One region of the Vreelandella gomseomensis genome, then DNA from elsewhere that is predicted to be linked to it. Evidence: predicted binding sites of a transcription regulator. Region 1 holds the regulator's gene; each other region holds the start of a gene.

What was found. The regulator sigma-54, encoded in region 1, starts transcription at its own class of promoters, with help from an activator protein. The targets are predictions, from matches to a motif close to TGGCACNNNNNTTGCTNT.
Region 2: QC815_RS15230 (NCS1 family nucleobase:cation symporter-1) is a predicted target of sigma-54. The motif match lies at 970-987, and genes of this name have one in related genera.
Region 3: QC815_RS16055 (sugar phosphorylase) is a predicted target of sigma-54. The motif match lies at 1,234-1,251, and genes of this name have one in related genera.

What each region holds. Positions count from the first base shown of each region.
Region 1 covers NZ_JARWAI010000002.1:217,288-219,487, reverse strand. Annotated here, with positions in the region: gene QC815_RS03140 (RNA polymerase factor sigma-54) at 61-1,476, shown strand; gene hpf (ribosome hibernation-promoting factor, HPF/YfiA family) at 1,563-1,871, shown strand; gene QC815_RS03130 (PTS sugar transporter subunit IIA) at 1,876-2,200, shown strand, end outside.
Region 2 covers NZ_JARWAI010000012.1:140,858-143,057, forward strand. Annotated here, with positions in the region: gene QC815_RS15230 (NCS1 family nucleobase:cation symporter-1) at 1-912, opposite strand, end outside; gene QC815_RS15235 (nitrilase-related carbon-nitrogen hydrolase) at 1,453-2,200, shown strand, end outside.
Region 3 covers NZ_JARWAI010000014.1:35,630-37,829, reverse strand. Annotated here, with positions in the region: gene QC815_RS16055 (sugar phosphorylase) at 1-1,202, opposite strand, end outside; gene nrdR (transcriptional regulator NrdR) at 1,346-1,822, shown strand; gene ribD (bifunctional diaminohydroxyphosphoribosylaminopyrimidine deaminase/5-amino-6-(5-phosphoribosylamino)uracil reductase RibD) at 1,819-2,200, shown strand, end outside.

The DNA of each region.
Region 1 (2,200 bases):
CTTGCACCAAAACACAACACACACTAGGGTGGATGCTTTCCGATAACGAGTGGTTCTCAGATGGTCATGAAAGCTTCTCTTCAACTGCGGATCGGCACCCAGCTCACCATGACACCCCAGCTGCAGCAGGCCATTGCCCTGCTGCAGCTATCCACGCTCGATTTACGCCAGGAAATTCAGCAGGCCCTCGACGCCAACCCGATGCTCGAGCAGGAAGACGAGTTCAGCGAGCAGGCCACCAGCGAGCCCGAGGAAACCGAGTGGGCCGACAGCATCCCCACGGAGCTCTCCGTCGACAGCGACTGGTCGGATACCTACCAAGACATGGCAGGCAGCGGCAGCTCGAGCAGTGAGGGCCCGGACTTTGAACGCCAGGCGGCCGGGCAAAGCCTCCACGGCCATCTTCTGTGGCAGCTCGCCATGACCGATTTGAGCCGCCGCGAGCAGCTGGTCGCCGAAAGCCTGATCGACGCCCTGGATACGAACGGCTACTTGACCCAACCGCTCAACGATATCCGCGAGGGGTTGCGCGCCCAGGGCGTGGAAGGCCTCAGCCAGCGCGAGGTCGAAAGCATCCTCATGCGACTCCAGCAGTTCGAGCCCACCGGCGTGTTCGCTCGCGACCTGCGCGAATGCCTGATGCTGCAGCTTGCCGCCCTGCCCGACGACACCCCGCTGCTGATGCCTGCCCGGCGACTGGTTCGCCAGTTCCTGGAAGCCCTGAGCAAGAATGATCAGCGCCTGCTCAAACGGCGGCTCGGCCTGGACGAGGCGCAGCTCGATGAGGTCATCCAACTGATCAGGAGCCTGGATCCGCGTCCCGGCAGCGAGTACACCGTCACCGATGACAGCTACGTGATTCCCGACCTGGTGGTTCGTCACGATAGCGAGGGCTGGCACCTGGAGCTCAACCCGGAAGCGCTCCCCAAACTCCGGATTCAGCCCGATTACGCCAGCCTGATCAAACGCGCCGACAAGAGCCAGGACAACCAGTTTCTCAAGGACCATCTTCAGGAAGCCCGCTGGCTGATCAAGAGCCTGTCCAGCCGCAACGACACCCTGCTACGCGTCGGCCGCGAAATCGTCACCCGCCAGATCGACTTTCTGGAACGGGGTGAAGAAGCCATGAAGCCGCTGATCCTGGCCGACATCGCCGAGGCGGTCGAGATGCACGAATCGACGATTTCTCGGGTCACCACCCAGAAGTTCATCCACACGCCGCGGGGCATTTTCGAGCTTAAATACTTCTTTTCCAGCCAGATCAGCGGCCAGGACGGCGACAGCCATTCGAGCACCGCGATCCGGGCACGGCTGAAGAAGCTGATCCAGGAAGAGCCGCCCGGCAAACCCCTGTCAGACAGCCGCCTTGTCACCCTGCTCGAAGACGCCGGTGTCCACGTGGCGCGGCGTACCGTGGCCAAATATCGCGAAGGCATGGGTATCCCGTCCTCCAGCGAACGACGCCGTTTGCGTTAGAAAGACGGAAACTCGTCACAAGGGCTTTGCTTAACGGCAAAAAGGGTTACAATCGAAGGACAGTCCGACGGATAAGGAGTACGTCAATGCAAGTCAATATTACCGGTCATCATGTAGAACTGACTGACGCCTTGCGTGACTATGTCAACGAAAAGCTGGAACGCGTTGAGCGCCATTACGACAACATCACCACCGTGCAGGTCACGCTCTCGGTCGAGAAAGAGCGTCAACAGGCGGCCTGTACGCTGCACGCCGCCGGTGCCGACTTGCACGCCGAAGCCCTCGACAATGACATGTACGCAGCCATTGATGCACTGGCGGACAAAATTGATCGGCAACTCGTCAAGCACAAGGAAAAAGCACAAGCCCGCGCCCAGGGCGCAGGCGTGCGTTAATTCAATGACGTTAGCCACTATCCTCCCCCCGGAGCGCGTACTTTACGACGTGCCCGGGGGCAGCAAAAAACGGGTGCTGGAGTTTTTCAGCACCTTTATCGCGCAAAATATCCCCAGTCTCGACAGCCAGGAAGTGTTCAGCCGGCTGATCGGTCGAGAGCGCCTGGGCAGCACGGGGATCGGCAACGGCGTTGCCATTCCCCATGCCCGCAGCCCGCATTGCGAATCGCCTATCGCAGGCTTTTTAAAGCTCAACGAAGCGGTGGATTTCGACGCCATCGACGGCGATCCGGTCGATCTGGTGTTTGTCCTGCTGGTGCCCGAAGAAG
Region 2 (2,200 bases), on a different contig from region 1:
CGGGTCAGCCACGGTTTGACCGACAAGCGTCTCGGAGGCAGCAGTCATCACTACACCCAGTGAGGCAAAGAAAAACATTGTCAACGGCAGGCCAATCACCTGCCCGACAATCTGATCTTTCTGACTTTTGGCAAAACGACTGAAATCGGGAATATTCAGCGACAGCGTCGCCCAAAAGCCTACCATGGCGGTTAACCCGGCAAAGAAGTAGCCATACACTGACGCACCTTCGGGACGCGACGGCGGCTGCGCCAGCAGCTCGGTCATCGAGGTGTGCGGCCACGCCCACACCATCAAGCCAATACCCACCGCCAATAGCAACGGTGCGGCCAGGGTTTCCAGCCACTTGATCGACTCCGCACCGCGAATGACCACATAAAGATTCATCGCGCCAAACACGAAAAAGCCGATGACTTCACCGACGCCGCCCAGTGCCGCCCAAGCGGGGATTAATTCGGAAAGCAGCAGGTGAATGGCCAGTCCGCCGAACATGGTCTGAATCCCGAACCAGCCACAGCCGACGAGCGCCCGAACCAGACACGGCACGTTGGAGCCAAAGATCCCGAACGAAGAGCGCAGGACCACGGGAAACGGAATCCCGAATTTAGTACCCGGAAAAGCGTTGAGCGTGAGCGGAATCAAGACAATCACGTTGGCCAGTAATATGGCGAACAACGCCTCCCCCACACTCAAGCCAAAGTAGGCGGTCAACACACCCCCAAGTGTGTAGGTGGGTACGCAAATCGCCATCCCCACCCACAGCGCAGCAATATTCCATTTAGTCCAGGTTCGTTCACTCGCCTGGGTGGGCGCGATGTCCTTGTTGAAGCGCGAGCTATCGCGAACATCGTCTCCCACATCCAATTCAATCAGCCCTTCTCGGTCTACCATCTGAGAGGTTGTTTTCGTCATTGGTCTCTCCTCAGTGTCATCCGCTTCCCAGAAAACCCTCACGGTCTGAGGTTGTTTCAAGCAATAAGCGTGCCGACTAAGCCACCCTAGTCACTTAACTTATTGATCAAAAAACTGTCTTCCAGGACAAGAATTTTATTGTTGTCGTCATCTTGCCGACTTCTGAGTCACCGAATACCCAGCAGACTAAAAAAGGCTAGATCAAAAAAAATATTTGCACCAACTTCAAACATCAAAAACTGTCTTTATTTTCAATAATACACACTAACCAACTGATTAATAATCATTAATTAAAAACTCCAAAACAGTGCGCGCCCTCACCAGATTAGGGAGCGCGCAACGCTTGAATAAAAAAGTCAAATTAACTCAATGAGTTAAGCTGCATCTTAAAAAAACCACCGACTCACTTGCTAAAACGCACAACCTGACGATACTTTCTTAAAAGCTGTCGAAACAGTCAGCTTTGGAAGTTTCTCGCTGAAACAGAACATCAAATAAAACTAATACTTTGGCCTAATACTGATTAAGAGGGCGTGTCTGATGCAGAAGATGAAAATCGGCCTGATCCAAATGGGGCTAAAAACCAGCACCGACCTGGAACCGGCGGCGATTCGCGATGCCATGAACGAGGCCCACCTGCCGCTGGTCGAACAAGCCGCCGAGCAGGGCGTGCAGGTACTCTGCTTCCAGGAAGTGTTCAACCAGCCCTACTTCTGTCCCAGTCAGGACACCAAGTGGTACGCCGCCGCCGAACGGGTGCCGGAAGGCCCCACTTGCCAGATGATGCAGAAACTCGCCGCCAAGCACCGCATGGTCATCATCGTACCCGTCTTTGAGGAAACCGAGACCGGCGTTTACTACAACACGGCGGCCGTATTCGACGCCGACGGCAGCTACCTGGGCAAGTACCACAAGACCCATATTCCACAGGTAGCCGGGTTCTGGGAGAAATTCTTCTTCAAGCCGGGTAAATCCAACTGGCCGGTGTTCGATACCGCCTTTGGCAAGATCGGCGTTTATATCTGCTACGACCGTCACTTCCCGGAAGGCTGGCGGGCGCTGGCACTCAACGGCGCCGAGGTGATCTTCAACCCTTCCGCCACCGTCGCCGGGCTCTCCCAGTACCTTTGGGAGCTGGAGCAGCCCGCCTCGGCCGCGGCCAACGGCTGCTTTATCGCCGCCATCAACCGCGTGGGTACCGAAGCACCCTGGAATATCGGCAATTTCTATGGCTCCAGCTATATCGTTAACCCGCGCGGCAAGATCGAGGCCCAGGCCAGCGAAACAG
Region 3 (2,200 bases), on a different contig from region 1:
GTAATGTTGATCTCGTAGGGCGTGTCGCTGCCGTCGGGGTTGCTGCGCATGCTGACAAAGCCGCCGAAACGGTGCATCAGCTCGAGCAGGGCATCGCGTTCGTGGTCGGGCAGCAGGCCTTCCAGCGGCCGCACGCCGATGCCGTCGTGGCTGGCGGTGAAGTTGAGATAGGTACAGTGATCGGGCAGCGGCGGCAGGCTTGCCAGCCAGGCCTGCAGGGTGTCGGTTTCGCCGCGGGTGAGGGTGTGCAGCAGCAGCGGCGGCAGGGTGAACTGATAAATCATGTGGGCTTCGTCGGGCGGGCCATCGGTGCATCGGTCCAGCCCGAAGTAGCTGATGTTTTCGTGGTGCGGCACGTTGGTTTCGGTGACCAGCAGGGTGCCGGGCGCCGCTTGGTCGACGATGGCGCGCAGCAGGCGGACCACGGTGTGGGTTTCGGGAAGATGGATGCAGGCGGTGCCCAGGCGTTTCCACAGGAAGGCGACGGCATCCAGCCGCACGATGCGGGTGCCTTGTTGGAGGTAAAACAGCAGGATGCCGACAAATTCCAGCAGCACGTCGGGGTTTTCGAAGTTGAGGTCGAGCTGGTCCTCGGAAAACGTGGCCCACAGATAGCGGGTGCCCCGACGAGTGGAAATGGGCACCAGCAACGGGCTGCTGCGTGGGCGCACGACGCCTGAGACATCGGTATCCGGGTCGACGTCGATAAAGTAATCGCGGCCCGGCAGGCTGCCGCTCAGGTAGTCGACAAACCACAGCGATTCGCGGGAGACGTGGTTGAGCACCAGGTCCGCCATCAGATCGTAGTGGCGGGCGAGGGCTTGAATATGCGGCCAGTCACCGAGATCGGGGTTCACTTCACGGTAGTGGATCACCGAAAAACCATCGTCGCTGCTCCACGGGAAGAACGGCAGTACATGGACGCCGCTGATGAGGTCGCCGAGGCGCGTCTGCAGAAAATCATCGAGCACCGCGAGTGGCGGTGTCTGCTCGTCAATGATGGAGTCACCATAGGTGATCAGCCATTGATCCTTTTCGCACCATGAAGGTGCAAGCTCGGCTGTCTGTCGGGCCGTGGGCTGGCGCTGGGTGGCCGCGAAAAAGTGGTCAAGATGCTGATTGAGCCGACGCTGGATCTCGCCGGCGCGGGGGCCGTAGAGATGCTCCAGGTAGTCGTGAACGCGGGCGTCGAAGGCAGTCATAAGGATGTCCGGTAAACAGGCTTCCATAGACGGTGCAGCTTGTGTGCCAAAACGTTACAATAGCTGGCTAATAACGTTTTAACAGGTCATATTTTGCTTGCTCGTGCAGCGTTGACGCGCGGGCCGATAACAGGTTGAACGCCATGCATTGCCCTTTTTGTGGTGCTAACGATACTCGAGTAAGCGATTCGCGGCTGGTCGCCGATGGCGACCAGGTGCGCCGCCGCCGCCAGTGTGCAAGCTGCCAGGAGCGTTTTACCACCTACGAAACCGCCGAGCTGATCATGCCTCGCGTGGTCAAGTCCGACGGCTCGCGGGAAAGCTTCAACGAAACCAAGCTGCGGGCGGGCATGCTGCGGGCGCTGGAAAAGCGTCCGGTAAGCGCCGAAGCCATCGAGGCGGCCGTCGAGCGCATACGCCAGACACTGCGCGCCCGGGGCGATCGGGAAATCGACGCCCGCGATATCGGTGAGTCGGTGATGCAGGCGCTGAACAACCTGGATCAGGTGGCCTATATCCGCTTTGCCTCGGTATATCGCAAGTTTCAGCACCTGGACGAGTTTCGGGCTGAAATTGATCGTCTCTCCCAGGAACCCACGGACGGTGGGCCGTTGTCGTGAGCGTCGCGTCGTTTAGTACCCAGGATCACTGCAATATGGCCCAAGCGCTTGCGCTCGCTGCGCGCGGGCTGTACACCACCGATCCCAACCCCCGTGTGGGCTGTGTGATAGTGCGTGACGGTGAGGTGGTCGGCGAGGGCTTTCATCGCCGGGCGGGGGAGGCTCATGCGGAAATCCATGCGCTCGCCGCGGCGGGCGATCGCGCCCGGGGCGCCACCGTTTATGTCACGCTCGAACCCTGCTCGCATACCGGGCGCACGGGCCCTTGCGCCGAGGCCCTGCAAGCCGCCGGGGTGGCCCGGGTGGTGGTGGCGATGGTCGACCCCAACCCCCTGGTGGCGGGTCGCGGTATCCGCCTGCTGGAGGAGGCGGGTATCG